3 regions of the Gordonia sp. 11cp genome follow, and region 1 is predicted to be linked to each of the others. Evidence: riboswitches for the same ligand, from Rfam matches in the RefSeq annotation. Region 1 holds a riboswitch; each other region holds the start of a gene.
The links. A riboswitch is a leader RNA that binds a small molecule or an ion and turns the genes downstream of it on or off. The one in region 1 is predicted to bind thiamine pyrophosphate.

Region 1 (10,532 bases):
ACGGCGAGCGTCCGACGTACGTGCCCGTCGACGTCAGCACCGAGATGCTCACGGCGACAGCCGATGTCCTCGCGGTCGATTACCCCGGGATCGACGTGGTGCCCGTGGTCGCCGATTTCACCGAACCCGACCTGGATCTGCCGCCCGCCGACGGGCCCCGCCTGGCGGTGTTCCTCGGCGGCACCATCGGCAACTTCGATCCAGCCGCGCGGGCGGAGTTCTATCGCGCCATGGTCGGCTCGCTCTCGCCGGGCGACTACTTCCTCCTGGGCACCGATCTCGTCAAGGACACCGGCCGACTCGTCGCCGCCTACGACGACAGCGCCGGTGTCACCGCGGATTTCAACCGGAACATGATCGAGGTACTTCGCGCCGGCCTCGACGCGCGCGGACTGTACACCGACGATTTCGAGCACATCGCCCGCTGGAATCCGGGCGAGCACCGTATCGAGATGTGGTTACGCGCCCGACGCGACGTCGACGCGTACTTCGGCGTCCTGGGCCGGTCGTGGCGGGTGCCCGCGGGAACCGAGATCCACACCGAGATCAGCACCAAGTTCGAACCCGAGGCGCTCGCATCCGAACTCGAGTCGGCCGGACTGACTGTCGTGTCCGCGTGGACCGATCCCGCAGGCGACTTCCAACTCACCCTGACCCGACGCTGAGCAGTTCGCGCACGCGCGGGATGACCTGGGTGCCGTAGAGCTCGATGCTGCGCATGAGTTCGGCGTGGCCGAGCGTGCCGTGGGAGTACTTCAAGTCGAACCGGCTGAGGCCGAGTGCCCGCACGGTGGAGGCGATCTTGGCCGCCACCGTCTCGGGGGACCCGACGTAGAGCGAGCCACCCGGTCCGGTCGACCGCTCGAACTCGATGCGAGTCGGCGGGGGCCATCCGCGTTCGCGGCCGATCCGCCCGACGTACTCGCGGTAGTGCGGCCACAACTCCTCGCGTGCCTGGGCGTCGGTGTCGGCGACATGGCCCGGCGAGTGCACGCCGACGGGCAGGGGGGACTTGTCCATCTCCCGCAGGGCGCGGTGGTAGAGATCGACGTACGGCTGGAACCGCAGCGGGTCGCCGCCGATGATCGCCAGCATGAGCGGTAGGCCGTACGACGCGGCGCGGACCACCGACTCGGGGCTGCCGCCGACCGCGATCCAGGTCGGCAGGGGCGGGTTCTCGAGTTCGGGGTAGACGGTCTGGGCCTGCAGGGGGCCGCGCGTGGAACCCGACCAGGACACCGGCCGGCCGGTGCGGAGTTCGGCGAACAGGGCGAGCTTGTCGCTGAACAACTCCTCGTAGTCGGCGAGGTCGTATCCGAACAGTGGGAAGGACTCGGTGAACGACCCACGGCCGAGTATCACCTCCGCTCGTCCGGAGGACAGCGCGTCGACGGTCGAGAATCGCTGGAACACCCGGATCGGATCGTCGGAACTGAGCACGGTGACCGCCGAACCGAGCCGCATCCGTGTGGTGCGTGCCGCGATGGCGCCCAGCACGACCTCGGGAGCCGACACCGCGTAGTCGTCGCGATGATGCTCACCGACACCGAGGAAGTCGACGCCCACCTCGTCGGCGAGAACACCCTGCTCGAGAAGGTCCCGCAGTGTCCGGGCGCCCGAGCGGAGCGCGCCGTCGGGTTCGGCGGTGATGTCGCCGAACGTGTCGAGCCCGAGCTCGACGTCGGTGACTGCAGCGTGAGATTCCATGTCGCCCTTCGTGAGTATGTGGTTCTGCGGGTGAGACCGGGGATTCGGCGCCCGCGAGGGTCCGTTCACACCATTTCACGGACATCTTTCATGTTCGTCGAGGTGGCGGGCATCACGCTGTGCGATGCTCTTATCGGCAACCTGCTCAGCGGAAACAAGATTCTTCTAGACAAGGGAGACACCCCGATGTGGGATTCATTCTGGGACTTCATCTGGTACACGATCGTCATCTTCGCCTTCGTCGCGTACCTGATCGTCCTGTGGCACATCATCAGCGACCTGTTCCGGGACAAGGCGGCGTCGGGTTGGCAGAAGGCGGCATGGGTGGTCTTGTTGATCATCTTCCCGTACATCACCGCGATCGTGTACCTGCTCGCCAAGGGCAAGGGAATGGCCGAGCGTCAGCGTGAGGCCTACAGCGAGGCGAAGCAGGCCTCCGACGAGTACATCAGGTCGGTTGCCGGCGCCACGCCGACCCAGCAGATCGCCGACGCGAAGAACCTGCTCGACTCCGGTGCGATCACACCCCAGGAGTTCGAGCACTTGAAGAGCAAGGCTCTCGGCACAGCGGTCTGAGTCCTTCTTAGATGACGTGACGGGCGGCGGCGTTGCAGACGCCGTCGCCCGTTCTCTTCCCTTTTCGGTGTTCGCTTTCCGGGCGGCGTCGGCCACCGATGTCGCAGCGTCGTCGAGGTTCACCGGACATCTGCCGATCCGTCGATCGAGGAGCGCCCATGGATTCGGTCATCAGAGAACTGTTGCCGCGGGCGGTGGTGAACCGACGATGCTGGACCTGATCCCGGAGAATCAGCGACGCACCGTCGACGAACTCGACGACCGGCTCGATCTGTCCAGCGGAGACGTACGGGCCAAACAGTCTGCCTTCTGGCTCATGCTGTTCCTGTCGAGTGTCATCGCGGCCGCCGGAGTCGCCTCGGACTCGACCGCGACGGTGATCGGCGCGATGATCGTCGCTCCGCTGGCCACCCCGATCCTGGGCGTCGGCCTCGGACTGGTCACGGGTCGTGGGCGGCTCGCGCTGACAAGCCTTCTGTATGTGGGCGCGGGGATGGTGATGGTGATCGTCATCGGCATCGTTGTCGCTCAAATCTTGCCGAATCCATCCACGGTGCTGGCGAACTCGCAGGTGGTCGGGCGGACGTCGCCGACCCTGATGGATCTTCTCGCTGCTCTGGCCACCGGCTTGGTCGGTTCGATCGCGGTGACCCGCCGTGATCTGGGCGATGTGCTACCCGGTGTGGCCATCGCGATCTCACTCGTGCCGCCGCTGGCGGTCACCGGGGTGTGCTTCGGCTCGGGTGCCCCGTCACTCGCGATCGGCGCGTTCATCCTGTTCGCCTCCAACATGATCGCGATGATCATCACCTGCACGGTCGTGCTGGTGTTCGCCAGGTATCACGACGTGGCGGACGTGGGGCGTCGTCGACGACGGCGAGCGTATGTGGTGCTCTCGGCCGCGTTCGTCCTCGTCACCGTGCCGATGGTCCTCAACTCCCTGTCGGCGGTGTGGGTCCGGCAGGTCCACGACGCCACGGAGCAGTGGCTCGCGGACACCCCGGGCGCCGAGGTGTCCGGGGTGACTTGGCACGGAGGCACGGCGACCATCTCCGTGCTCGGTCCCGAGAAGCTGCCGCCTCTTACCGATCTCGAAGAATCCGTGCACGATCTGCTGCCCTGGGAGTCCGACATCGTGGTCATCCACGACGTCGGTGAGCGACTGGACGGCTAGGACGGCCTCTGATCCTCCGACCGGACGCCCAGTCGCCACAACGGATTGACCGGGCCGTGGCCGGCGCCCAGCGGATAGGCGGCCGCCAGGCAGCGGGTCACCCAACTCTTGGCGAAGGCGACCGACTCGGGGACCGGAAGACCGTGTGCGAGTGCGCACGCGATCGCCGCGGCCAGGGTGTCGCCGGCGCCGTGGTCGTGTGGGGTGTCGATGCGCTCATGGCTGAGCTCGATGAACTCCCCGCCGTCGTAGAGCAGATCCGGCGACTGATCCGACGCGCGCAGGTGCCCGCCCTTCACCAGCGCCCAGCGCGGCCCGAGATCGAGCAGCGCCCGGGCCGCATCGCGCTGGGAAGCCGCGTCGGTGACCTCGATCCCGGTGATCAACCGGACCTCGTCCAGATTCGGTGTCACCACGGTGGCGAGAGGGAACAGGTTGTGACGCAGCGTGTCGAGTGCCGAGTCGGCGAGCAACTGGTTGCCGTGCATGGATGCGCACACCGGGTCGACCACCAGCGGGACGGATGAGTCCCGACCGATGCCGCTCCGGCCGCACTGCTCGACGATGGCCTCGATGATCGGCGCCGACGCGAGCATCCCGGTCTTCGCCGCGGCGACTCCGATGTCACCGACCACGGAGTCGATCTGCGCCGCCACGGTCTGTGGGGTGATCTCCTCGAATCCGGTGACGCCCAGCGAGTTCTGAACCGTCACCGCGGTCACCGCGACGCACCCGTGCACCCCGAGCAGGGCGAAGGTGCGCATGTCGGCCTGAATCCCCGCACCCCCACCCGAATCCGAACCGGCGATGGTCAGGACCCGAGTCGGAACAGACCCGGGCGGGCCGATCGGGAGCCCGACGAAGGCCTGCTCGTCGACTGTGCGCTGATTTCCGTCGACCGTGCGTTGATTCTCGTCGACTGTGCTTCGTCCTGCGTTGACTGTGTCCATCAGGCACCCCCTGCGGTCTCGAGCGGTAGATACACGCGGCTCCCGGCGTCGGCGAACTCCGCCGACTTCGCCGCCATGCCCTCCGCGATCGTGCGGTCGATGTCCTCGGTGGTCACGAGACCGTGCTCCTCGGCGTAGGCGCGGACATCCGCCGAGATCCGCATCGAGCAGAACTTGGGGCCGCACATGGAACAGAAGTGGGCCGTCTTGGCCGGCTCGGCGGGCAGTGTCTCGTCGTGGAAGGCGCGGGCGGTGTCGGGATCGAGGGCGAGGTTGAACTGGTCGTTCCAGCGGAATTCGAAGCGCGCCTTGCTGAGTGCGTCGTCGCGTTCCTGCGCCCGCGGGTGCCCCTTGGCGAGGTCGGCGGAGTGCGCGGCGATCTTGTATGTGATCACGCCGACCTTGACGTCGTCGCGGTCCGGGAGGCCGAGATGCTCTTTCGGTGTCACGTAGCAGAGCATCGCGGTGCCGGCCTGGGCGATCATCGCCGCACCGATCGCCGAGGTGATGTGGTCGTACGCGGGTGCGATGTCGGTGGCGAGGGGCCCCAGAGTGTAGAACGGCGCCTCCTCGCACAGCTCTTCCTCGAGGCGTACGTTCTCCGCGATCTTGTGCATGGGGACGTGCCCTGGTCCCTCGATCATGACCTGCACGCCATGGGATTTGGCGATCGTGGTCAGCTCGCCGAGGGTGCGGAGCTCGGCGAACTGCGCCTCGTCGTTGGCGTCGGCGATCGATCCCGGGCGTAGGCCGTCGCCGAGCGAGAACGTGATGTCGTAGCGGCGGAAGATCTCGCACAGCTCGTCGAAGTGGGTGTATAGGAACGACTCCCGGTGATGCGCCAGGCACCAGGCGGCCATGATCGAACCACCGCGGGAGACGATTCCGGTCACCCGCTCAGCGGTGAGCGGGACGTGGCGCAGCAGGACTCCGGCATGGACCGTCATGTAGTCGACGCCCTGCTCGGCCTGCTCGATCACGGTGTCGCGGTACAGCTCCCACGTGAGCGAGGCGGGATCGCCGTTGACCTTCTCGAGCGCCTGATAGATGGGTACCGTCCCGACGGGGACGGGCGAGTTGCGAAGGATCCACTCTCGGGTGGTGTGGATGTCGGCGCCGGTCGAGAGGTCCATGATCGTGTCGGCGCCCCAGCGGGTCGCCCACACCATCTTCTCGACCTCGTCGGAAATCGAGCTGCGGACCGCCGAATTGCCGATGTTCGCATTGACTTTCACCGCGAAGCGCTTCCCGATGATCATCGGCTCGGACTCGGGATGACGATGGTTCGCCGGGATCACCGCCCGTCCGATCGCCACCTCGGAACGGACCAGTTCGGCGTCGACGCCCTCCCGGGCGGCGATGAACCGCATCTCGTCGGTGACGATCCCGGCGCGCGCCCAGGCCAGCTGGGTGCTCGCGCCGTCGATCGGCTCGGGCCGGTGCCAGCTGTCGCGGGTGGGTGCGAGGCCCTGCTCGACGTCGATGCGCGCCGACCGGTCGGTGTACGGGCCCGAGGTGTCGTAGACGTCCAGATGCTCGCCGTTGGTGAGGTGGATGCGACGCTGCGGTACACGCAGGTCGTCGACCGAGAGATAGTGCTTGGTGCTGCCCTCGATGGGACCGAGGGTCAGGAACCCGGAGTCGGCGGGTGCGCTGTCGGTGCGCGTGGCGGATACACGTGTGCCCATGGCGGTTCTCCCTACGCCGGCATTACCCGGACAGGTTCGAGCGGTCGGCGACCGCCCGTCGCCATCTCAGCCCTCGGTGATCGTGAGAGCCCCCGCGGTGTGTAGTTGTCGTGCGCCCGTCACCATACCTCGACTCGCCCGGAGCCAGGCCCGGGGCGGGAGTGAACCGTCTCGATCTTCGGCGGCAGCGCCATCGGGGTCGGCAGTTACGGTTCCGTAAGGTAGCGTGTGACCCTGATCACAGATGGTGTCGGTGTCGAGCCGCGGCAGTCGCCCGTCGGTGATCAGATGTCCGCGATCAAGAGGTGAGGAGGGTCGGGTGCTACGTAAGCATCGTCATCGACCACCACAGTCGGCGAAGTCGATCCTGCAACAGATCTCGCAGGTGGTGCACAACCCCGACCGCGACCGATTCGAACTCTGGGTCGCCGGTGACCTGGTCGGCGTGCTCGGCTATTCGACCGAGACGGTCGACGGTCAGACCACGATCACCGTGCTGCACACCGTGCTCTACGACGAGTACAGCGGACACGGCCTCGCCACCCGGCTCACCCGCACCGTCGTGCACCATGCCCGCGAGCAGGGCGCCCGCCTGCGGCCGGTGTGCACGTTCACCAAGCGCTACCTCGACAGCCATCCCGGGATCGTGACGCTCGCCCCGGTGTGATCGAGCGTCGGAGGGCGCGTCGACGCCCTTCGTGGCTCGTCGCTGATATGTAGTGCTGCTTTGTCAAGTTCCATGGCGAGTTGGCCTCCTTGCTAGGGGGCTGTAGTGGGGGTTGGCCACCCGCCGCGGTGTGTGGTGGTCGTTACTCGCGACGGTGTTGTCGGACTGATATACGCGGGTTGGTTACCGCTCAACGGTGTTCGACAGGAGATGAAAACGCTGACCGACGGGTCTATGTAAGCGTGCGTACCGTGCACCCAGAGGTGCTGGCGCACATAGCGACGCCGTGGATTCGTTCCCTGTTCACCACAGCGCAGTCGCGGCGGGTGGCCAAGATTGTGTGTCAGTGCTGGTTAGTCGTCGAGCACCGCCAGCGACCAGCACCAGCCGGCGAGCTCACGAGCGATCGCGGTGTTGGCCACGCAGGGATGTTTGCTGCGGCGGTCGAATTGTTGCCAACGCTTGTGTAGCCGTCGGTTGCCGGCATGGCCACGGGCGCGGGCCGAGGGTGAGGCGGCCTCCCACCGACGGCGCATGGTCTGTCCGGGCGTGCCGTAGGGCCGCCGGTGTTGCCAGGCCGCCTCGACCAGCAACCGCCGCACGTGGGCGTTCCCGGCCTTGGTGATCGATCCCTGACTGCGGGTACCGCCGGTCGAGTATTCCGAGGGCACCAACCCGGCGTAGGGGCCGATCGTGGCGCCACTGAACCTCGACCAGTCGCCGATCTCGACGGTCAGAGCGAACGCGGTCAGCGTCGACACACCCCGCAGACATGACAATCGGGTGACCACAGCCCGCCACGGATCGGTGGCCGCGGTCTGTTCGATCAGCTCATCGAGGCGGTCTCGGCGTGCGGTCACGCTCAACACCGCGTCCAGGTCGTTGTCGAAGGCGGCTTGCAACAGCGGCAGCTCGAAACGTTGACGCTGCAGCCACTGTTGATGAACACCGGTCCAGGGTTTCCCGCCGGAGTAGACGATCCCCTGGCGCAGAAGCAGTTTGGACAATCGATGCCGCGCCCGCATCAGGTCGCTGCGAGCGTCCTCGCGGGCGCGGACCAGATCACGGGCCGCTTCGGTACCCTCCTCGGGCACACCGACCGCGACTACCTCGCCCAGGCGCAGCAACTTCGCCAGGTGCGCAGCGTCTCGGGCATCGGTCTTGACGCGGTCCCCGGCTGGCCGTTGCAGCTTCGAGGGCGCGGCAACCACACACTCCATCCCGGCCGCAGTGATCGCCCGAGCCAATCCGAAACCCGTCGGACCGGCCTCGTAGGCAACCCGCACAGGCGGAGCCAAGCTGTGAAGCCAGCTCACGATGGTCGCCGCATCGGGAACCAACGTCTCCCGAATCACGTTGCCGCTGTCCTCATCGATGGCGTGAGCGACCACCGAACGTGCGTGAACATCCAATCCGACACTTGTACCCTGAACAATCACCGGAGGCCTCCTGATCTGCAATGTGGTGCTACCGCCGAGTGTGAACTCAGCAGTAGCAACCCACGATGTGTTTGCAGCTTGAGGCCTTCGGCCCCAAGGCCCTCATACCGTCTATCCCCCTCGCACCTCAGGGAGCACGAGTCGTTCGTCGCTATCGCTCCTCGCACCTCAGGGAGCAGGAGTCGTTCGTCGGTATCGCTCCTCGCACCTCAGGGAGCAGGAGTCGTTCGTCGTTATCGCGCCTCGCACCTCAGGGAGCGGGCGGGCCGGCGAGCAGTGTCTCGCGAAGTACCTTTTTGTCGATCTTGCCGACCGCGGTGACCGGGAGTGTGGTCACGACGCGGATCACGTCGGGCAGCTTGAACGATGCGAGTCCGCGCCCGGTGAGGAACGTCCGGATGGTGGCGAGTTCGAGCGGCTGGGCCGGCGGGTGCTCGTGTGAGAGCACCACGGCGGCGCAGATCTTCTCGCCGAGCGCGTCGTCGGGAAGGCCGACCACCGCGACCTGCCGGACCGAGTCGTGCGCGAGGAGGTTCTCCTCGACGTCGTCCGCGGCGACGTTCTCGCCGGCGCGCACGATGGTGTCCTTGATGCGCCCGGTCACGGCGACGTGGCCCGACGGCAGTCTCGTGACCTTGTCGCCGGAACGATAGAACCCGTCCGGCGTGAACGACTTCTCGTTGTGCGCCGCGGCGCGGTAGTACCCGCGGATCGTGTACGGCCCCCGCACGAGCAGTTCCCCTTCGACGCCGTCGGGGACGTCGGTGCCGTCTTCGTCGACCACCCGTACCTCGTCGAGTTCCGACATCGGGGAACCCTGCACCTGATGGACCAGGTCGCGCGGTTCGCCGGGACGGGTGTAGCAGATCAGCCCTTCGGCCATGCCGAACACCTGCTGGACGACGTCGCCGAGGGCCTCGTCGAGGGCGACCGCATCGGGCTGGGCCAGTTTGGCGCCACCCACCTGCAGCAGGCGCAGCGAACTTACGTCCGCCGGCTCCCACTCGGTTGCCGCGCACCAGAGTTGCGCCAGGGCGGGAACGAGTGCCGTCACGGTGACTCGGTGCCGTTCGATGAGGTCGAACGTGTTGTCCGGACTGGGGTTGTCGGCGAAGACGACATGGCCCCCGACGCCGAACACGCCGAGGATCCCGGGGCAGCACAAGGGGAAGTTGTGTGCGGCGGGCAGCGCGACGAGGTAGGTGTCGTCGGCGGTGAGGCCGGCGACGTCCGCCGACAGGCGCGCGTTGAGGTCGTAGTCGTCGTGCGTGCGCGCGATGAGCTTCGGCAGGCCGGTGGTACCCCCCGACACCAGGAACAGCGCCGGCAATCCGGGGTCGGGGTCGTCCGGCAGCCCGACGGTGGCGGGGTCGGCGTCGGGAAGCGCCGCGAATCGGCCCGGATCGCCGGAGATGAAGACCTGTCCGACCTCGGGTACCCGCGACTGCAGATCGGCCGCGAGGCCGCGGAAGTCGAATCCACGACGACCGTCCTCGCCGATGTAGGCGACCGCCCCGGCGCCCGCCGCGAGGTGCGCGATCTCGGTGATCCGATGCGCGGGCAGTGTCATCACCGGCACGACGCCGGCCCGTAGCAGGCCGAGCAGCGTCACGGCGAAGTCGAGGGAGTTGTTGAGCTGCAGGACGACCCGTTGGGCCGGCTGCAGACCGGCGTCGACGAAACCGGCGGCGCGGCGGAGGGTGGCGGCGCGGAACTCGGCGTAGGTGAGCGTGCGCGGACCGTCGGTGGAGGCATCGGTCACCGCGGGAACATCGGGGGAGCGCTCGGCGGCGAGGTCGAGGGCCGCGAACAGCGGGCGGTCGAGGAAGACACCCGCATCCCGGTACTTCTGTGCCTGGGCGTCGGCGTAGGGGGTGAAACCGTCGAGCAGATCGGGCACGTGGTCGAGGTGCGTCGGCATGACTTCATTCAAACACAGCCAGGATAGGGTAACCTTACCGGTCGATACGGGACGGCGAACCGGCTCTCGACCCGCGGGGGGTTGTTTGATTAGGCTGCCCTAAGATTCCCTATGATCATCGGTGCTCGAGTGCATCACGACCGGAGGAACGAAGGACATGTCGCTGACAACCGAATCGCACGCCGCGCAGTTCGTCGACCTGCTCGCGCCTGCCTCGCCGCTGAGCGAGTCCGATGCCGCACGGATCACGGCGGCCTGGGCGGGCTCCGGGGAGTTCGGCGACCACGTCGTCTACGAGCGTGACCGGCGCTGGACGTTCGCGGCCGGTGTCCGTGCTCGGGTGGTCGTCACGCGGAGCGAGGTCATCGTCGACGACCAGGGTGATCGGACGACGATGTCCTGGCACGGCG
Region 2 (10,532 bases), 2.0 Mb from region 1:
CAAACGCTGGCCGGTGGAGAAGAGCTGCTGGACCTCGGCGGCGGTCGTGCTGGCGGCCGACGCGGTGAGCCGTACGAGTGTGGCCAACGGGATCTTCCGGGATGTGCGGCAGAGGCTCGTGGCACCGACGCCCTGATCGGTCATCGCTCGGAAGATCATTCCTCGATCGACAAGCGCGGGTCGGTCTGCTCGGCGAGGGCCCGACGCGCTTCGTCGTGCAGCACTTCACGCAGATCTCCCTCGAGCGCGACGAACTCGGGGGAGGTCTGAACCGCCAGTTCCCGCGGTCGTGGGAGGTCGACGCGTGTTTCCCGGACGACGGTCGCCGGACGGGCGGACAGCACGATCACCCGGTCGGAGAGGTAGACGGCCTCACGGATGTCGTGGGTGATCATCAGCACGGTCCAGCGGTAGCGTTGCCACACCGACTGCAGCCACGACTGCATCTCGGTCCGGGTCAGCGAGTCGAGCGCGCCGAACGGCTCGTCGAGCAGCAGGAGATTGCGATTCTGCACGACCGTGCGGAGCAGTGCCGCCCGCTGCCGCATCCCGCCGGACAGCTGAGACGGACGCGCGTCCTCGAACCCGGACAGTCCGAAGGTGGGGAACAGTTCGGCGGCCCGGCGCCGGGCCTCGGCTGTCGACACACCGTGCACCTGGAGGCCGAGGATCGTGTTGTCGAGGATCGTGCGCCACGGGAACAGCAGGTCTTTCTGCGGCATGTACGCGCAGTGCCCGGCCACTGCGGTGTCGGAGCCGACGGTGACGCTGCCCGAGTCGGGGACGTCGAGCCCGGCGAGCATGCTGAAGATCGTGCTCTTGCCGCATCCACTCGGCCCGATGACGGAGACGAATTCGCCGGGTTCGGCCGTGAACGAGACCGCGTCGAGGACATGCCGCCGGGGACGACCTCGGCCGGGCTGAGGGAAGGATTTCGTCAGCCGGTCCACGACGAGCCGGCGGGTCTCGTCGGTCATGACGGCGCCTTCTCGGCTCGCGCCCACGGTGCGACGACCCGTTCGACCGCGAAGGTCAGCAGGTAGAGGGACACACTGACGAGTGCCGTCACCAGGACCGCGGCGAGCACGAGGTCGGTGCGGAACGAGTTCTTCTGCAGGCTCATGTAGATGCCGAGCCCTTGCGTGGCGCCGACGTACTCGGCGAACACGGCACCGACCACCGCGTAGGTGATGCCGATCCGCAGCGCGGTGAAGAACCGGGGCAGCGCGGAGGGGAGGCGGACGTAGCGAAAGATCTGGCGGCGAGTGGCACCCATGCTCCGCAGGAGTGCGCCGGCCTCGCGGTCGGCGGCCGCGAATCCCTCGATCAGCCCGATCGCCATCGGAAAGAAGGTGACCAGGGCGATGACCAGGACTTTGGGCAGTACGCCGAATCCGAACCAGATGACCATCAGCGGCGCGATCGCGATGATCGGCAACGTCTGCGACGCGACGAACAGGGGTACGAACGCCCGGCGCAGTACGGGGGAGAAGTCGACGATGATCGCCAGCACCCATGCCAGTACCAGCGACACCCCGAATCCGATCAGTGTGACCTGGAGAGTCGCCGCGGCATGCACCCCGATCTCGCTCCGGTGCGCCCACCCCTGCTCCGCGACACGCGACGGTGACGGCAGGAGCTGGGGCCGGATTCCGCTGAGCTCGACGTAGATCTGCCAGACCGCGACGAGGGCCGCCACCGTCACGATCGCGGGTGCCGCCCGCCGGAGACCGGTGCTAGCGGGCGGGGCCACGGCACTCAGCCCAGGTACTCATTGGTGAAGTAGGTCGACCAGTCCGGTTCGGCCGTGAGCGGAGCGCCGTCCGGACCGGTGAGAAGTCCACTGCGGTAGAGGAATCCGGAGTTGCCGGCCCATTGTTCCAGCGTTTGCGTGCCGACCTTGCCGTCGGCATCCTTCATGTACCGGTCGGCGAGCATCCGCTGGCTCTCGATCACCAGCTGTTCGTCGTTGAACGCGCCGGGGTTGGCCTCGATGAGGTCGCGTGCGGCCGCGTCTGGGTCGTCCGCCGCGGCCTGGTAGCCGCGTTGCAGCGCCCGTACGAACTTCGCCGCACGCTCCGGATTCTCCGCCAGCCAGTCCTCGTTGGCGTCGACGACGATCGCGTAGGCCTCCGGGAATCCGAAGTCGGTGTAGTGGAAGTACTTCATCGGGGTTCCGTGATGCTCGGCCTCGATGCCCTCCCAGGCGAGGTAGGAGACGGTGAAGTCCGCCCGCCCCGAGTAGACGGCCTCGTACGCGGAGGTGCCGAGGGTCACCGACGTGAAATCTCCTGTGCCGCCGTCGTTCCGGATCACCTGCTTGAGGGTCTCTTCCTCGCCGGGGTCGCCGAACCCGGCATATGTCCTGCCGTCGAGGTCCTTCGGGCTCGCGATGTCGTCACGACCGGCCCGAACCCCGATACCCGTCGCCCATCGCTGCAGCGGCGCGAGCACGGAGATCGTGTGCGCGCCCGAGGCCCGGGAGAAGGTGGACGAGTTGTGGGTGCTGATCCCGAACTGGGCGTTCCCCGCGTCCACCACGGTGTCGACGGCGGTGTTGTTGTAGGGCAGTATCTCGACGTCCAGTCCGGACTCGGCGAAGAAGCCGCGCTGTTGCGCCACGAACAGTCCCGTGTGGTTGGTGTTCGGGGTCCAGTCGAGCGCGAATCGGATGGTGTCGTCGGAGGCGGAGTCCGACCCGCACGCGGTGGCTGTCGACAACACCGCGATCGCGACGACGAACCCGGCGAGGGTGCGGTGCACGCGGCCGATCATGCGGCGGGCCATGCGTAGGGGTGCAACGCGGTGTCCCAGAACATGAGCTCGTACCGGGTGGCGACGGTGAACGCCGCGGTCATCGCGGCCTGCTCGTCCGCGCCGGCGGACGCCGCTGCCGCATCCACCAATTCCCTTGCCCGAGCGGCGGACTCCTGGAACTCCGGGGCGTCGTAGGTGGTCACCCACTGTGCATAGGGATGGTTCGGGTCGGCGGCGAGAACCGCGGCGGCGCTCGCGGCAAGTCCTCGGCCGACATCGGCGTAGATCCAGAAGCAGGGCAGTGCGGCGGCCGCGCCGACCGCGTACGACTCGGTCGCGGCGGTGGCGATCAGATAGGACACGTACCCGAGGCAGGCGGTCGACGGCTCGGGTTCACCCTGCCGCGGCGGCAACTGGCCTCCCTCGAGCAGGTCGCCGTGCAGGGTGACCTCGACGGCGGCCGCGGTTGCCGACGAATTCGCCCAGAACGCCGCGGTCTGCGGATCCGGCGACTTCGACGCCAGGATCGCGAGTGCTCTCGAGTACCCGGCCAGGTACAGGGAATCCTGTTCCAGGTAGGTGCGGAACACCTCCAGGGGCAACGTCCCGTCCCCGAGGCGGCGCAGGAACTCGAGATCGTCGATCGCCGCCCTCAGGCCGGAGGTGTGGTCCCACAGCTGATCGGTGAAGCGGCCGGTATCGGACAAAAGCGTACGCAAAGACATGACATCCCTTCGCCAGCATTACCTGGACAGGTTCTCGGGTCTCATCTCAGCCCCGCGGTCGCGGAGCACCCCGTGTCAGAACGGAACCAGGCTAGCAGAAGGGAGCAGGGGGCCTAGACGACCGCGGGCTCGATGCCCAGCTTGCCGGCCAGCTTCGCGAGGTATCCGGTCGCGCGCTCGACCGAGTCGTCGGGCAGGCCGTACAGCACTGTCGTGACCCCGATCTCGCGCCACTTCTCGAGCTTCTCGGGGACCGGCCGGAAGTCGAGCACGACGATCTCGGGCTCGCCGTCGCGGCCGGCGTCGGACCAGATCTGCTTGAGCAGGGACACCGATCCCTCGATGTCCTCCTCGCCGGGGGTGGTGATCCACCCATCGGCACTGCGCGCGATCCACTTGAAGTTCTTCTCGTTGCCCGCCGCGCCCACCTGCACCGGGATGTGCGACTGGGTCGACTTGGGCCACGCCCAGCTGGGGCCGAAGTTCACGAACTCGCCGGCGAACTCGGCCTCTTCCTGCGTCCAGAGAGCGGTCATCGCCTCGAGGTATTCACGGAGCATGGTCCGCCGCCGCTTCGGCGGCACGTCGTGGTCGGCGAGTTCGTCGAGATTCCAGCCGAATCCGACACCGAGAGTGACTCTTCCGTCGGAGATGTGATCGAGCGTCGCGATGGTCTTGGCGAGAGTGATGGGGTCGGACTGCACCGGCAGCGCCACCGCGGTGGCGAGCCGGATGCGTTCGGTCACGGCTGCGGCGGCGGCGAGTGACGTCCAGGGGTCCAGGGTGCGCATGTAGCGCTCGTCGGGAAGGGTCTCGTCGCCGGTGCGGGGGTGTGCGGCGTCGCGTCGCGTCGGAATGTGTCCGTGTTCGGGGACGTAGTACGACGCGAACCCCGCATCCTCGATGAGCGGAGCCAGGACATGGGGCTTGAGCCCCCGGTCACTGGTGAACTGCACGATCCCGAAATCCATGTGGCCCTCCGACGGCGTCGTTCGGTCGTCCGCACGATCCGGACGGTTGACTGGACACCAGTCTAGGTGATCGGCGTCACTCAGGCCAGGGGTGCCGGTGGGCGCCGGCCGTTCGATCACGCGGATGTGTGGACAGCGCCGGCATGACGAAGAGGTCGAGGTGACGCCGGATCTGCGCGGCGTCGTCGATGTCGAGTGCCTCGCCGGGCGAGGTGCCGAGGCTGATCAGCACGCGCGCAACCCATTCGGACACCTCGCGCAGATCGTGCGCGGGGTGTATCTCGCCCCGGTCGACGGCCTGCTCGACGAAGGGGAGCCAGAACGCCGCGAGGTCGGGGATCAGTTTGACGACGCCGACGCCCGCGCATTCGGCGAACTCGGTCGGCTCCTCGGTGCGGAGCCTCAACAGCAGCGTGCCCGGGTCGTCGTAGGCGCCTCGACCGATACGCACCCCGGCGGTGAGCTGGCCGGCCAGGTCGCCGATGGCGTCGAGCTCGGCACGGGCGTCGCGCCAGAACGATTCGGTCAGGCGGACGATCGTCGCGCCGATCATGGACGGTTTGTCCGGATAGTGCCGATACAGCCACGCGCGGGACACGCCCGCCGACTCCGCGACCTGTTGCATGGTGGTCGCCCGGATGCCCTTGTCCGCGAGCAACTTCTGCGTGGCGTCGAGCAACCGCTCGTGGACCGTCGTGGTCGAGGCTTCGGTCACCGGCATCTCCTGCGTTCGGGGTCGTCGCGCGCCGTGTGTCCGGGTGTCCGCTCGGGGTGGGAAGCAGATACGTCGTAGACAGTTCGCGGATTCTGTGTACACGATACGTCCCGTCGTGTAGACACAAATCAGATTGTGTCTACATCCACATCGTGACCACAGCGGGTCCATCGAGGGGGCAGTGTGCCTTTACCAACAACCGCGATCATCGGCGCCGGAATCAGCGGGCTGACCGCCGGGAAGATGCTCACCGACTACGGCGTCCCGTACACCTGTTTCGAGAGTTCGGACAGGGTGGGCGGCAACTGGGCGTTCGGGAACCCGAACGGTCACAGCAGCGCCTACCGGTCGCTGCACATCGACACCTCGAAGCATCAGTTGTCGTTCCGGGATTTCCCGATGCCCGACGACTACCCCGACTTCCCGCACCACACCCAGGTGAAGGCGTATCTCGATTCGTATGCCGAGGCCTTCGATCTGTACTCGTCGATCGAGTTCACCAACGGGATCGAGCACGCGGCCCGGTTGGACGGCGGCGGTTGGGAACTGGAGACCCAGCACGGCGAACGTCGACGGTTCGACCTGCTGGTGGTGGCGAACGGTCATCACTGGGATCCGCGGTGGCCCGACTTCCCCGGCGACTTCGACGGCATCGAGATGCATGCCCACCACTACATCGATCCGCGTACCCCGCACGACTTCACGGGCAAGCGCATCCTGGTGGTCGGGCTGGGCAACAGCGCGGCCGACATCGCCGTCGAACTGTCGTCGAAGGCGCTGGACAACAAGCTGACCCTCTCCACGCGGTCGGGTGCGTGGATCGTGCCGAAGTACTTCGGCGGCAAACCGGCGGACAAGTACTACCGGTCGACGCCGTACCTGCCCACGTCCTGGCAGCGGAAGTTCGTCCAGGTCATGCAGCCGGTGACCGCGGGCCGCCCAGAGGATTACGGCCTGCCGACGCCGAATCACAAGTTCTTCGAGGCGCATCCGACCCAGTCGGTGGAACTGCCGCTACGCCTGGGGTCGGGCGATGTCATCCCCAAACCCAACATCAGTCGATTCGACGGGTCCACGGTCCATTTCGACGACGGGACGGCCGACGACTTCGACATCATCATCTACGCGACGGGGTACAACATCACGTTCCCGTTCTTCGACCCGGACTTCATCAGTGCGCCCGACAACCGGATCGACCTCTACAAGCGGATGTTCTACCCGGGGATCGACGACCTCGTCTTCGCCGGGTTCGCACAGGCGGTTCCGACCCTGTTCCCGTTCGTGGAGTGCCAGGCGCGGCTGATCGGGGCCTACGCGACGGGACACTACCGGCTTCCCTCGGTGCCGGAGATGCGACAGACGATCGAGGCGGACATGCAGTACTACACGGGGCACATGCTCGACCGGCCGCGACACACACAGCAGCTCGATCACTATCTCTACGAACACAACATGCGGACCAAGGAGATCCCGGCCGGCATCCGCCGTGCCCGGCAGCAGGGGCCGCCGACCTGGGCGGGGATCACCGCGGACCTGGTCACGAAGGGAGTCTCCGCATGAGCACCCCCGACGGCGCGACCACCGTACGTTTCCGCTCGACCGACGCCGAATGCGATGCCTGGTTCTTCCCGGGCGCGGAGTCGTCGGCATTCGAGATCGACGGCAAGCGCCCCGTCGTCGTCATGGCACACGGCTTCGCCGGGACGAAGGACTCGGGCCTGGCCCCGTACGCACAGCGTTTCGCGGCCGCCGGTCTGGCGGTCCTCGCGTTCGACTACCGCGGCTTCGGATTGTCCGGAGGTGATCCGCGACAACAGATCTCACTGGAACGCCAGGCCGACGACTATCGCGCGGCGGTCACCGCGGCCAGCGAGCAGCCGGGAGCGGATCCCGAGCGGATCATCCTCTGGGGTGTGTCCCAGTCCGGCGGGCACGCGCTCACCGTCGCCGCCGATCGCACCGACGTGGTCGCGGTCATCGCGGTGGTCCCGCTGGTCAACGGTCTCGCTGCCGGTCGTGTCGCTTATGCGCAGGTCGGTGGGGCGGCCATCGCCCGATCCACCGCCACCGCGGTGGCCAGTTTGGTGGCGCGGCGGTTCGGCCGCGCGCCCAAGATGATGCGGGTCGTCGGCGAACCCGGCGACGTGGGTGCCGCGCTGACCGCGCCCGGGTTCCTGGAGAGTTATCGCGCCATCGCCGGGCCGTCGTGGCGTAACGAGGTCGACGCATCGGTCGGGCTCGAGATCGGATCGTTCCGGGTCGACAAGTACGCCACCCGTGTCCATGCCCCGGTGCTCTTCCAGATCGCCGACTTCGACTCCGCCGCACCGCCGCACGCGGCGTCGAAGACCGCGTTCAAGGCGCGCGCCGAGGTTCGCCATTACCCGTGCGACCACTTCGACGTCTTTGCGGGCAACGATTACTTCGAACCATGCGTCGCACACGAGATCGGCTTCCTGACCAGGCATCTGGTGTCGAGGTCCGAGGTCGTGGGGACCGGGACGCGATGAGCCGGGCGATTGTGATCGGGGGTGCCTCCGGCATCGGTCTCGCCACGGTCGACGCGTTCGTCGAGCAAGGTGTGCAGGTGATCGTGGCCGACCGCGACACCGAACGTGCCGACCAGGTCGCGGCCGCGCGCGACGGGGTGGCGGCGGTGCACCTCGACGTGACCGACGAGGCTTCGGTCGCAGCGACTTTCGCCGATGCCGGCGAGTTCGACACCGTGGTGAACTGCGCCGGTCTGTCGAATCCTGGTGCACTGACCGAACTCGAACTCGATGCGTGGCGAAACACCGTCGACACCTGCCTCACCGGCACGTTCCTCGTGATCAAGCATGCCGGACGCCGGATCGCCGACGGCGGGTCGATCATCTGTGTCGCGTCGCTCAACGGGCGTCAGCCGGGCGCGGGCATGGGGGCGTACTGCGCGTCGAAAGCCGGTGTGCTGATGCTCGTCGAAGTGGCCGCCCTCGAGCTCGCGGATCGTCGGGTGCGGGTCAATGCGGTGTCGCCGGGACTGGTCATGACGCCGTTGACCGAGGGCATCGGCTTCGTGCCGGGCCTCACCGAGGACTATCTCGACAACACCCCGCTGGGCAGGAGCGGGGAACCCGCCGAGATCGCCGACACGATAACGTTTCTCGCCTCGGACAAGGCGCGCTGGATCACCGGTGCCGCCTTCGACGTCAACGGTGGTGCGCACCTTAAGCGCTACCCCGACGTGCTCGGCAAGGTGCGCGCGCTGGCCGGGGAGGGGTAGTACCGCGCCCCTCTGCTCGCCGAGGTGTCAGACCTTCGGTGCCAGTGGCGCGCCGACCTCGCCCGAGTCGCGGCGGAGGACACGCAAAGAGCCTTCGGCGCGAACTTCCGTGAACTGCCCGGTTTCCAGCGCCTGGCAATAGATCTCATACGGTGGCCGACCGCCGTCGGCCGGGTCGGGGAAGACGTCGTGGATGAGCAGCGCGCCACCGATCCGCACCCACGGCGCCCAGCCGTCGAGGTCGGTCTGCGCCGCCTCCATGCTGTGCCCGCCGTCGATGAAGACGAAGTCGGCCGGGCGGCCCCAGATCTTCGCGGCGACAGCCGACGGCGCGAGCAGTCCGACGACGGTGTTCTCGAGCCCGGCGTCGAACATGGTGCGGCGGAACCGTGCCGACGTGTCGAGTGTTCCGGTGTGCGCGTCGACCAGGGACTCGTCGTGATACTCCCAGCCGGGCTGGTGTTCCTCGGAGCCGCGGTGATGGTCGACCGTCACGATGACGGCGTCGTGCGCCTCGCCGGCCGAACCGAGGAAGACGGTCGACTTCCCGCAGTACGTTCCGATCTCCACGCCGACCTTCGTCGAATCGGGTTGCGAGAGATACTCTCCGGCGATCTCGAAGAGTGTCTGGGCCTCGTCGAGCGGCATGAATCCGGGTGCCTCGTCGGCGACGCGGAGGCGGTCGGTGGAGGGTGCGTTGGGCGACGGTGCCGCGGGTTGTGACATGGCACCAGATCCTATCGGGTGTGTGAGGGTCGCCGCGTAGGGTGAGCCGTATGAAAGCTCAGGTGCTCACCGCAGAGACAGGACCCTCCGGACTCGAGTTGACCGACGTCCCCGACCCCACGCCGGCCGACGGTCAGGTGATCGTCGACGTGAAGTCGTGCGGCGTGTGCTTCCCCGACGTGCTGATGAGTCAGGGCAAGTACCAGCTGCGCGTCCCGACCCCGTTCACCCCCGGCACCGAGGTCGCCGGCGTGGTGCGCTCGGCACCCGAGGGGTCGTCGGTCGCGGTCGGGGACAAGGTCCTCGTGGCGTCGATCGTCGGCGGATTCGCCGAGCAGGTCGCGGCCGCACCCGAACAGCTCCTCCCGCTCCCCGAAGGGCTGACCTTCGAGCAGGGTTCGGCGATGGGGATCAACTATCAGACCGCGCTGTTCGCGCTCAAGACGCGGGCACACACCCAGCCGGGTGAGGTCGTGGGCGTGCTCGGCGCCGCCGGCGGTGTCGGGACCGCGTCGATCATGGTCGCCAAGGCGATGGGCGCGAGGGTCATCGCCATCGTGCACCGCAAGGGCGCCGAGGAACTCCTGCGCAGTGCCGGGGCCGACGAGATCGTGCAGCTCGAGGAGGGATGGGGCACCAAGCTCAAGGACATCGTCCCCAGGGGCGTCGACGTCATGATCGACCCGTCGGGTGGCGAGGTGTTCGACGAGGCGCTGCGGCAGGTGGCGCCCGACGGCCGGTACGTCGTGGTGGGCTTCGCGGCGGGCGGTATCCCGACCGTCAAACTCAACCGGGTCCTGTTCCGCAACATCGCGGTCGTCGGTGCCGCGTGGGGCGAATACGTGCGCACCCACCCGGAGCTGAATCTGCCCGCGAAGCTGCACGAGGAGCTGTCGCAGATGATCGCCGACGGCCTGGAACCCCAGGTGAACGTGACTTATACGCTCGATCAGCTGCCCGAGGCGTTGACCGATCTCGCCGAAGGGCGGATCCTGGGCAAAGCGGTCGTCAAGATCGGTGACTGAGGTCCCCACCTGAGTGCGGTCCCGGCGGCGACCCTCACGAGCATCCGACCGAAGGGATCTGCCATGTGCCGCAACATCACCGAACTCCGTGGACTGGAACCGCCGGCGACGGGGGACGAGATCGAGGCGGCCGCTCGGCAGTACGTGCGCAAGGTGAGCGGGGTCCGCCACCCGTCGGCGGCGAACGCCGAGGCGTTCGAGGCGGCGGTCACCGCGGTCACCGCTGCCACGCGCACACTCCTCGACGTCCTGCCGGAGCGTCGTCAGCCGCCGAAGACAGTGCCCCCGCTCCGGCGCCCCGAGGTCCAGGCGCGTATCGCCGCCCGAGGCTGAACCCCCGGCCTGCATACA
Region 3 (10,532 bases), 1.3 Mb from region 1:
GAATCCAGCCCAGCGCGGTGCCCAGCACGATCAGCAGCATCCGGGCCTTGCGCGGTTCGGTGTCCGGGATCTGTTCCAGGCGCCGCGCCGCCTCGACGATCTGCTCACGGGTCACCTGCGTGGTGGGCCGTCCGTGGACGAGCGCGATGATCGCCGTCGCACGTGCGGTGTTGAAGTGGCGGCTGGTCGCGGGAACCTCGTCGAGCGGCTGGATGGCGGCGTCGATGTCACCGGCCGCCACCGCGAGCCGGGCCAGACCGAACGCGGCGGTCACGATGCTGTGATCGGTCAGCCACAGATCGTGATAATGGTGCTGCGCAACGTCATATAGTTTGGCGATCTTCTCCGCGGATTTCGCCGGACCGTTCTCGTCGGCGAGCCAGCGGCCGATGAGTTCGGCCGTACCCGCGACGGCGAGCTTGGGTGCGACCTCACCGGGCATCGCACCCAGGACCTCGTCGAAGCGCTCATAGGCCAGTTCTGGCTCGTCGTTCATCAGCGCGCAGATACCCATGTACCACTCGACCCGCCACGAATCGCCGTGGTGGGCACGGACTTCCTGGAGGAGGGCGAGCGCGGTGTCGACGTCGTCGAGCTGCAGGTGCGCGCGGGCCTCGGCGAGGTCGATCTCCCGTGAGGGATGGGCGTTCTCGACCGGCCGCCCGCCGAAGAGCGAGGCGAAACCCTCCGCCCGCGCGGTGTTGATCGAGTCGAGGGTCTGACGCGGATCCGACAGCGCCGCCGACGTGAGCAGGCTCGCCGCCGGGTCGAGCGGGTTGACCAGCGGTACGGGCAGCGCGTTGGCGATGTCCACCGGGTCGTAGAACGCCGCCTGATCGGGGTCGAAGAAACCGTCGACGGGCGCGAGCATGAGGTCGGTGCCGAAAGTCGAGCGCTGCGGCGTGAACACCGTCGACAGTGCGGGTCGCGGAACGCCGGTGTGGACGGCGACCGTCTCACGCAGCACGTTCAGCACCTGGGTGCTCATCTCCTCCGCGGAGACGAAGCGATCGGCGGGGTCGGGTGCCGTGGCACGCTGCAGGAGACGGTAGTACGACGGATTGTTCCGGAAGACAGGAGTTTTCGACGCGGCGGGCAGGCCGTCGACGTAGCGCCCGTTCCGCATCTCCATCGGCACGGTGAGGACCGCGAGGGTGCGCCCGATGCTGTAGATGTCGGTCGCGATCTGCGGTCCGGTCTTGACGATCTCCGGTGCCTGGAAGCCGGGCGTCCCGTACAGGTGTCCGTAACCGTTGATCGGGGAGACGGCGCCGAGATCGATCAGCTTCACCTCGTCGCTGCCGACCATGATGTTCTCTGGTTTGACGTCGTTGTAGACAAGTCCGACCGAATGCAGATAGCCCACGGCGAGAAGCACTTCCAGGATGTAGGCCAAACCCTGCTCCACCGAGAGCAGGGCGTTGTCGGGATCACCTCCGGTGATCTGCTTGAGCGTCTGGCCGCCGATGTACTCCATCACGATGTACCCGAAGCGGTCATCGTCGTCGACGTGCTCGACGAAGTTGTAGATCTTCACGATCCCGGGATGGTTGACCGAGGCCAGGAACTGCCGCTCCGCGACCGCGACGCGCTGGGCCTCCGAATCCGAGGAATTCAGCAGACCTTTGAGGACGACGGGCCGATCACTCACGTTGCGGTCGATGGCCAGGTAGATCCAGCCGAGGCCGCCGTGGGCGATCGCGCCGGCGATCTCATACTGGTCGGCGACCAGCGTGCCCGGCGCCAGGCCCGGGACGAACGAGTACCGGGCGCCACAGTTGCCGCAGTCGCCGGTCGGGGGGCCGGCACCGTCGCCCTCGCGACGGCCGACCGGTTTGCCGCAGCGCCAGCAGAACCGCTTGCTGTCGGCGATCACCGGGTCGTCGATGACGGCGTCGGCGGGTTCGATGTCGGTGATCTTCGGCATCTCGACCAGGCCGCTGCCGAGCCGGCGTTCGTGCACCGGAGGCCGACGATGCGGCACCAGTCGTCGGCCGAGCGGACCCGAGTCGGGTTCGGGATGGGGTACGGCCGGACGGGATCGGACGACGCGGTCGGTCCGGTCGTCGGGGTCGACCCCGACGGTGAACACCGGTGCGACGGCCTGTGTTCCGACATCCGGGTCGGCGCGGCGCCCGGGCCGTGGATCGGTCGTGTCGTCGGAGCCGGCGGTCAGTGCCGCGAGGTCGGCCTTCTGGGTGCCGACCTCGGTGACCTTCGCGGTGGTCTCGGCGTCGCTCCCGTGTGGGTCATCCCCGAGAAGCGAGTCGAGCGAGACCCGCTGCGTGCCCAGCTCGTCGCCTTCCGCGTCGGCGCGCGAGTCGCCGCGCACGTCGTCCGGCTCGTCGTCGCGGGCGGTGCTGTCCATGGGCATCAGTCCCGGTAGTACGGCTGGGGTGCGCCGTACCCACTGTCGAGGATGGACAACCAGCGGTCGCGGATCTCCTGCCAGCGACCGGTGACGCGAATGCGCTCGAGCACCCCGTTGACGAAGCGGACCATGTCGTCCTGCCCCTTGGGAATCCCGACGCCGTAGAACTCCTCGCCGAGGCTGGGACCGACGACCCGTACCCATGGGTCCTGCGCGGCGAGGCCCGCGAGGATCGCGTCGTCCGACGTCACCGCATCGATCTGGCCCTGCTGCATGAGCACCAGGCAGTCGGCCCAGGTGGTGGTGCTGACCATGCGCGCGCGTGGCTGGATCGACTGGATGCGACCGATCGAGGTCGTCCCGCGCGCCGCGCAGACGCGTTTGCCCGCGAGTTGATCCGGACCGGCGACGTTCGAGTTCCGGAAAGACAGAATCCGCTGCGAGGCAACGTAATAAGGGGCGGAGAAGCTGATGTCGCGCAACCGGTCGCAGGTGATGCTCATCGTCTTGATCACCACGTCGACGGTCATGTCCCGCAGCGCGTCGATGCGCTGCGCGGAACTCAGGACCTGGAATTCGATCCGGCGGTCGTCCCCGAAGATGGCCCCGGCGATCTCGTGCGCGATGTCGACGTCGAAACCCTGGATGTCACCGGTGATCGGATCGCGGAAGCTGAACAGGTTGGAGCCGATGTCGAGGCCGACGATGAGCCGGCCGCGTTCCAGGATCCCGGCCATCGTCGAATTCGGTGGCATCTGACGGGGAAGCGGCATCTGGGCGGGCGGCCGCAGGGTCAGCGTCGCGTTGCATGCCTCGGAACTCGGTGGGGGTTCGACGGGCACGTCGACCTGCACGCCGGGCAGCACGGGCGATCCGGCGGTGGCGGTCGGCGGCGGTGATTCGGGTGCGGGAAAACGCACGCATCCCGTCGCGACCAGACCGGTGAGCGCGAGCACGACCACGACGGTCAGCAGGCGGCGAGTCGAGCGCGTGGTCGTCATCGGTACTCCCGGATCCGGGGGATGAGACCGCCCACGACCGCGACGCCGGCGAAGACGGTGAGCAGCAGGATCCCGGTGCCGGTGAACCCGAGTACGCGCTGCGCGGTGTTGATGTCGTCCCGGAACGAGTTCCGGGCGGTGGTGATCGCATCGACCAGGGCGGTGTCGACCGCGGTGTAGGCGCGCGCGGAACTGTCCGGCCCGTCGCCGACGGTGTGCAGGCGAGCGAGACCGAAGTTCCCGGTCTGGATGTAGCGGCGGACGGCGGCGTCGGTGCGCCGCCACTCCGTCAGCGCCGCGGTGACCGTGTCCAGCTGCTCGGGGGTGACGGCGCTGTCACCGTCCTCGGTTCCGTCGCGCACGTCGTCGACGATGGTGCCGATCTCGCTCGTCGCGACGGAGAAGCTGCGTTCCAGACCGCTCTGGTCGCCGCGGCGGATGAGCGACAGTGTCTCGGCCGACCGCGCCTGCTGGGTGAGGATGCGCGCAGCGGTCAGGTCGCGGAGCGGGTCGGCGCCCTCGGTGCGGGCGTCGCTGGTCGCGGCGACCGACATCAGGCCGGAGGCGAGCAGCCACAGGGTCCCGATGCCGAGGGCGAAGATCGCGGCGACGACCCCGACGTTGAACCGTCTGCGGGTCCGGCGCGCGAGATAGCGGGACGTCAGCACCAGCGCGGCGAGCAGGAACAACAGCGGCGCGTAGACGGTCCAGGGCGGACGGGTCAGCGTGTGCTGTGGATCGGCGATGGCCATCGAACGTCGTTCGTAGAGACGCTGCGCGGCCGGCAGGATCTGATCCTGCATCATCGACGACGCCTGTCCGAGATACGCCGACCCCACCGGATTGCCGAGCCGGTTGTTGGTCCGCGCCGTCTCGATGAGTCCGCTGTACACCGGGATCGACGTCGACAGCGTCTCCAGATCGGCGCTGACCGCCTGCTCCGACCGGTCCGACGTCATTCCGGAACCCGGCTCGCTGGAGGTGCCGGTCGCCAGGATCAACGACGACGACGCCGTCGCCAACGCATCCGAGTAGCGCTGCCGCAGATCAGGGGTCTCGAGTCCGCCGGAGATGAACGCCGCGTTGGCCGAGGCGTCGGCGATCGACAGTGAGCTGTAGAGGACCTGGGCGGCCTCGGCGAGCGGCTCGGTCCGGTCGATGAGGCGCTGCAGGGTCTGGGTGCGGTCTTCGAGAACCGTCGATGCGTACAGCCCGGTGCTCAGACAGCCCAGCGCCAGGATTCCGCAGATGATGATGAGCTTGCCGGGGGTGGTGACCGCGAAGTGGCGGATGGTCTGGAAGGGCGACTGGGCGCGTTCCCGGGCGGTGGCGACGAGTTCGCGACGGTCGGCGAGCACCTGGCGGATCGGGGGCGAGGCCTGCGCCGGCCGGATCGTGCGACCGCCACGCGTCAGCGCCGTCCGCACGGAGGACGCGTCGCCGGTCACCTACCTGATCCCTTCTCAAACGCTGGATCGTCTCCGGTGCGGTCGTACGGTCACCGGTTCCCCGTTCCGGATTCGCGTGGCCGGGCGATCAACGCCAGGTGTTGTGTCACTTGGGTCATCGTTCACCGGGTCGTGCGTGTTTCACCCTATGCCATCGGGCAGGGTTCCTCCGGGTTGACCGACGCCGCGTCGCCGACCTCGGCCGTTCGGCTCGCGCTGCGTGAAACCGGCGTCTCCGCACGGTTCTCGCCCCCGTGGTCGGCACCGGTTTGCGATGTTCCTGGCAGGTGGCGCGCGTCTCACTTACGGTGGAGGCACCCGGTCGACGCGATCGGGATGCGAGGAGGCGTGGTGCGCGGCGACGGCGACGGCTGGGTGATCGATCCCGACGGTTCACGATATTGGGGAATCCACGGCGCGGCAGGCCTGCTGTTGCGGGCGCCGCTGCCGGAGGGATCGACCGGTGTACTCCTCCAGCACCGCGCCGCGTGGTCGCATCAGGGTGGCACCTGGGCGCTGCCCGGCGGCGCCCGCGACTCGCATGAGGGCGCCATCGACACGGCGATCCGCGAGGCCCAGGAGGAAGCCGGTATCACCGGGGACGACCTGCGCGTCGTCGCGGCGGTCGTCACCCACGAATCGCCCGGCGGATGGACCTACACGACCGTCATCGCCGAGACCGACACGCCGGTCCGCACGGTCGCCAACTTCGAGTCCACCGAGCTGCGGTGGGTCGACGAGAAGCGGGTGGACCAGTTGCCGCTGCACCCCGCGTTCGGGCTCGCCTGGCCCACCCTCCGCGAGCGCATCGCGATGCTCGACCCCCAGAGCTGAGCTGAACTGATCTGTCGGCGGGTCAGCCGACCCGGCCGCCGTCCAGGAGCCGGTTCGCGCCCGCGACCAGCGCGTGGACGTTCGCCTCGTCGCTGCTCGCACCCTCGCCGGCGGCCCAGGCGTGGCGGCCGTCGTTCTCGCACAGGAGGAACGTCGTGACCACGCCGTCGACGACCCGCTGATGCAGACGGACGATCTGAACGGGGGCTCCGACGTCGTGGAGGATCGACGTCATCGCACCGACCGGGCCGGCGGCGACGGCGCTGCAGGACCTGATGCGGTCGGCGATCGCGAGCGTCGCCCGGCACTCGACCAGGTCGCCCGAACACGACGCGACCGACCATGACCCGAGCCGGATCGTGCCGCCGCGGGAGTACTCGTCGGTGAATTCCTGCCAGGTCATCCCGGTGGCCTCCTCGTGCATTCCAGGGGGAAGCGGACGGCCGTACCGCTCGGTGAACAGATCGCCACCGCGGCGGTCGTCGTGCTCATGCCACGAACAGGATCGATGAGACAGATGAAGAGGGTGCATCTCGGTAACCGATTTCGGTCGAAGAATGGGTGACCGACGATAGAGCGCAACCGACCCGCAGCGGGGGGTCGGTCAGATTCAGACCCCGCTGCGGCGGGTTACGAGAATGCTCGTGATGCACAACATGATCGGTCCACCATAGACCCGCGACACCGACCGGGCAAACCTGTTTCGTCCCCGACGACGACTCGCTACAGCACCCCGGCGAGTTCCCGGGCCGCGGCGGTCGGGTCGGCGGCGGCGGTGATGGCGCGCACCACGACGATGCGCCGGGCCCCGAGCGCGGTGACCTCGCCGACGCGGCCGGCGTCGATCCCGCCGATGGCAAACCACGGTTTCGCTGATTGCGTTGCCCCCGACAGCATTTCCGCAGTGGCGGACACGAGGTCGAGGCCGGCGGCGGCGCGGCCGGGTTTGGTGGGCGTGGTCCAGCACGGGCCGACGCAGAAGTAGTCGACGTCTTCGTCGGAGATCGCGGCGGCAGCCTGCTCGGGGTCGTGGGTCGAGGCGCCGATGACGACGTCGCGGCCGACGATCCGGCGGGCCGCCGACGGCGACAGGTCGCCCTGTCCCACGTGCAGGACGTCGGCGCCGGAGAGCGCCGCGATGTCGGCGCGATCGTTGACCGCCAGCAGCGCACCGTGCGCGTCGGTGATCGCCCGCAGTCCCGCGAGGATCTCGAGCTCCTCCCGCGCCTCCAGGGTCCCGAACTCGCGTTCGCCCGGCGAGTTCTTGTCGCGGAGCTGCACGATGTCGACGCCGCCCGCCAGCGCGGCGCCGACGAAATCGAGGAGGTCGCCGCGCTCGCGTCGGGCGTCGGTGCACAGGTAGAGGCGGGCCGAGGAGAGCCGACGACGACGGTCTGTCGCGTGGCCGGAATCCGCGGACCCTGACCTGGTGTGGTTCGGGGTCGTCACGCCGACCAGGCTAACCGGACACCTGACGCCCCCGCGTAGGGTGGACCGCACGAACACACGGGAGCCCGGACCGGCCGGGCTGAGAGTGCGGACCGATCCGCTGACCGTCGAACCTGATCCGGGTCATTCCGGCGAAGGAAGGTGATTCCAGCGTGAATTCCCCTCGGAAGACTGCTCACCGCACCCTGACGGTGGTGGGCGGCGGCGTCATCGGGCTGACGTGCGCACTGGCCGCGGCCGACGCCGGGTGGCGGGTTCGCGTACTCGACGCCGGAACCGACGAGCGCGCCTCGTGGGTCGCGGGTGGCATGCTCGGCTCGCTCGGCGAGGGACATCCCGGCGAAGAGGCGTCGCTCGCCCTGTCGGTGGAGTCGGTCCGGCTCTGGCCCGCGCTCGTGAAGCGGCTCGACGACCCCGCCGTTGTCACCGCCACCGACTCGCTGTTCGTCGCGGCCTCGGCCACGGACATCGAGTACCTGCGGCACCTCGCCGACTTCGTCTGGGCCGGCCAGCCCCGCACCGACTCGGCGTTGCAGCCGGTGACCGGCCGCGACATCCGGGCACTCGAACCGTCGCTGAGTTCTCGTCTGGTCGGTGGCTATCGCGCGGTCGGGGAGTGGTCCGTGGACAACCGGCGCCTCCTCGAGGCGTTGCGCGCCGCGGTCACGACGGCCGGCGTGGAGCTGACCACCGCCCGCGTCGGGTCCCTGGCCGATCTCGACGACCCCGGCTCCGACGGGCAGATCCTGCTCGCCGCCGGGCTCGGCACCGCTGCCCTCTGGCCCGGCGCCGACCTGCACCCGGCCAAGGGCGAGATCCTCCGGCTTCGTCGCACCCGCTGGTCCGTGCCCCCGCCCGCCCACGTCGTCCGGGCACGTCTGCACGGTCGGGCCGTCTACCTGGTGCCACGCGAGGACGGTGTCGTCGTCGGCGCCACCCAGTACGAGGCCGAGGGGTTGACCGACCGGGCGCCGCAGGCCGGTGGGGTCGCCGACCTGCTCGCCGACGCGATCGAGGTCCTGCCCGGACTGCGGACGTATGAACTGACCGAAGCGGCCGCGGGTCTGCGGCCGTGCACCGCCGACGGGTTGCCGCTCGTCGCCCGCGTGGACGCACGCACCGTCGTGGCGACCGGGCACGGACGCAATGGGATCGTCCTCGCCCCGGGTACCGCCGAGCGCGTGCTGTCGATCCTGGAAGGAGTCGAGGAATGAGTATCACGGTGAACGGCGAGAGCATGGATGTCGACGCCGACGCCTCGGTGCGCGATGTGGTCGCCGGGCTCGGGTTGCCGGACCGTGGGATCGCGGTCGCGGTGGACGGCGCGGTCGTCCCGCGCGGTCGCTGGGACCGGCACACCATGACCGACGGCGCCGTCGTCGAGATCGTCACGGCGGTGCAGGGTGGCTGACCAGTCGACACCGGATCCGTTGCGGATCGCGGGCCGCGACTTCTCGTCCCGGCTCATCACCGGCACCGGCGGGGCGTCGAATCTCGCGACCCTGGAACGCGCACTGGTCGCCTCGGGCACCGAACTCACCACCGTCGCGGTCCGCCGCGTCGACGCCGCCTCGGGTACCGGGGTCTTCGATCTGCTGCGCCGGCTCGACATCGCCGTGCTGCCCAACACGGCCGGCTGCCACACCACCGCCGAGGCGGTCCTGACCGCACAGCTGGCGCGCGAGGCGTTCGAGACCGACTGGGTCAAGCTCGAGGTGGTCGCCGACGAACGCACCCTGATGCCCGATGCCATCGAACTCGTCGACGCGGCCGCCGCCCTGGTCGGCGACGGGTTCGTCGTGCTGGCATACACCAACGACGACCCGGTTCTGGCCGCGCGACTCGCCGATCTCGGGGTGGCCGCGGTGATGCCGCTCGGGTCACCCATCGGGACCGGTCTCGGAATCCTCAACCCGCACAACATCGAGATGATCGTCGACGACTGCCATACCCGCTTCGACGACCCGCTGCCGGTCATCCTCGACGCCGGCATCGGCACCGCGAGCGACGCGGCGCTGGCGATGGAACTCGGTTGCGACGGAGTGCTTCTGGCGACCGCGGTGACCCGCGCGGAGAATCCCGAACTGATGGCGACGGCGATGCGGCACGCGGTGATCGCGGGCCGGCTGGCCGGGCGGGCGGGCCGAATTCCCAAGCGCTTCTGGGCTCACGCGTCCTCGCCCGGCCGCGATCCGGGCTGACGGGCGGCTGCGACAGGCCGTACGAATGACAGACCGGGCCGCTTTGGATTCGACGGCTATGGTCGAGGCGTGTTGCGGGTAGCGAATCTGACGAAGGACTTCGGCGGTCAACGCGCGGTCGACGATCTCACCTTCGAGGTCGGGCCGGGACGGGTGACCGGCTTCCTGGGGCCCAACGGGGCGGGCAAGTCGACGACCATGCGCATGATGCTCGGTCTCGATCGTCCGACCTCGGGCACGGCGACGATCAACGGTCAGCGCTACCGGGACCTCGACCATCCGCTGCGTCAGGTCGGTGCGCTGCTCGACGCTCGGTGGGTGCATCCGAACCGCAGTGCGCGCTCGCATCTGCGGTGGCTGGCGGCGAGCAACCAGATCCCGGCTGCCCGCGTCGACGAGGTGCTCGAGACGGTCGGGCTCACCTCGGTGGCCAAGAAGCGCGCCGGCGGTTTCTCGCTCGGCATGTCGCAGCGGCTCGGGCTGGCGGGTGCCCTGATCGGCGATCCGCACACGCTGTTGTTCGACGAACCGGTCAACGGCCTCGACCCGGAGGGCATCGTGTGGATCCGCGGGTTCATGCGCAAGCTCGCCGCCGAGGGTCGGACGGTGCTGGTGTCGAGTCACCTGCTCACCGAGATGTCGCTCACCGCAGATCATCTCGTCGTCATCGGGCGGGGCCGGCTGATCGCCGACTGTTCGGTCGCGGAGTTCACCGGGCGGGCACGACAATCGGTCCGGGTGCGCGGCCCGCAGCTTGAGCAGCTGCACGCCGCGCTCGCGGCGGCGGGGTTGAACCCCGCCCCGGGTGACCCGGACGGTCAGGGGCGTCCGGTGATGCGCGTTCCGGACACCACGACCGATCACGTCGGCGATCTCGCTGCCGCCGCGGGCATCACCCTGCATGAGCTCTCCGCCGAGTCGGCGTCGCTGGAAGAGGTGTTCATGTCGATGACAGCCCACGCTGTCGATTACCACGGGGGAGTGAACCGGTGATCGCCGCGATCAACGCCGAGCGGATCAAACTCGCCAGCACCCGATCGCCGTACTGGTGCCTCGGGGTCGTCGTCGTGCTGGGACTGGGCCTCGCGGTGCTGCTCGGTGCCGTCGCCGGGACCTCGTACGGAAGTCCCGGGGAGGCCGACACCCTCACCGACGACTTCCTGATCGGCGTCGACCAGTTCGGGGTCGCGGTTCTCGCGATCATGGCGATCCTGGGTGTCACCACGGA

Region 2: it holds a riboswitch for thiamine pyrophosphate, as region 1 does, so the genes downstream of both, AC3B6C_RS01515 (TenA family protein) here and thiC (phosphomethylpyrimidine synthase ThiC) in region 1, are expected to answer to the same signal.
Region 3: it holds a riboswitch for thiamine pyrophosphate, as region 1 does, so the genes downstream of both, thiO (glycine oxidase ThiO) here and thiC (phosphomethylpyrimidine synthase ThiC) in region 1, are expected to answer to the same signal.

What each region holds. Positions count from the first base shown of each region.
Region 1 covers NZ_CM173437.1:2,356,020-2,366,551, forward strand. The annotation lists gene egtD (L-histidine N(alpha)-methyltransferase) at 1-665, shown strand, start outside; gene AC3B6C_RS10480 (LLM class flavin-dependent oxidoreductase) at 646-1,707, opposite strand; gene AC3B6C_RS10485 (SHOCT domain-containing protein) at 1,894-2,283, shown strand; gene AC3B6C_RS10490 (TIGR00341 family protein) at 2,492-3,457, shown strand; gene thiD (bifunctional hydroxymethylpyrimidine kinase/phosphomethylpyrimidine kinase) at 3,454-4,407, opposite strand; gene thiC (phosphomethylpyrimidine synthase ThiC) at 4,407-6,095, opposite strand; TPP riboswitch at 6,103-6,192, opposite strand; gene AC3B6C_RS10505 (GNAT family N-acetyltransferase) at 6,415-6,762, shown strand; gene AC3B6C_RS10510 (IS110 family RNA-guided transposase) at 7,116-8,201, opposite strand; gene AC3B6C_RS10515 ((2,3-dihydroxybenzoyl)adenylate synthase) at 8,452-10,122, opposite strand; gene AC3B6C_RS10520 (salicylate synthase) at 10,280-10,532, shown strand, end outside.
Region 2 covers NZ_CM173437.1:367,312-377,843, reverse strand. The annotation lists gene AC3B6C_RS01535 (prenyltransferase) at 1-136, shown strand, start outside; gene AC3B6C_RS01530 (ABC transporter ATP-binding protein) at 156-977, opposite strand; gene AC3B6C_RS01525 (ABC transporter permease) at 974-1,753, opposite strand; gene AC3B6C_RS01520 (ABC transporter substrate-binding protein) at 1,759-2,787, opposite strand; gene AC3B6C_RS01515 (TenA family protein) at 2,772-3,482, opposite strand; TPP riboswitch at 3,470-3,565, opposite strand; gene AC3B6C_RS01510 (LLM class F420-dependent oxidoreductase) at 3,596-4,453, opposite strand; gene AC3B6C_RS01505 (TetR/AcrR family transcriptional regulator) at 4,530-5,174, opposite strand; gene AC3B6C_RS01500 (flavin-containing monooxygenase) at 5,352-6,728, shown strand; gene AC3B6C_RS01495 (alpha/beta hydrolase) at 6,725-7,678, shown strand; gene AC3B6C_RS01490 (SDR family NAD(P)-dependent oxidoreductase) at 7,675-8,430, shown strand; gene AC3B6C_RS01485 (class I SAM-dependent methyltransferase) at 8,458-9,156, opposite strand; gene AC3B6C_RS01480 (NADPH:quinone oxidoreductase family protein) at 9,207-10,181, shown strand; gene AC3B6C_RS01475 (DUF2277 domain-containing protein) at 10,245-10,514, shown strand.
Region 3 covers NZ_CM173437.1:1,091,166-1,101,697, reverse strand. The annotation lists gene AC3B6C_RS04740 (serine/threonine-protein kinase) at 1-2,368, opposite strand, end outside; gene AC3B6C_RS04735 (glutamate ABC transporter substrate-binding protein) at 2,374-3,372, opposite strand; gene AC3B6C_RS04730 (hypothetical protein) at 3,369-4,820, opposite strand; gene AC3B6C_RS04725 (NUDIX hydrolase) at 5,172-5,654, shown strand; gene AC3B6C_RS04720 (hypothetical protein) at 5,677-6,057, opposite strand; gene thiE (thiamine phosphate synthase) at 6,378-7,103, opposite strand; TPP riboswitch at 7,151-7,261, shown strand; gene thiO (glycine oxidase ThiO) at 7,256-8,317, shown strand; gene thiS (sulfur carrier protein ThiS) at 8,314-8,514, shown strand; gene thiG (thiazole synthase) at 8,507-9,304, shown strand; gene AC3B6C_RS04695 (ABC transporter ATP-binding protein) at 9,374-10,297, shown strand; gene AC3B6C_RS04690 (ABC transporter permease) at 10,294-10,532, shown strand, end outside.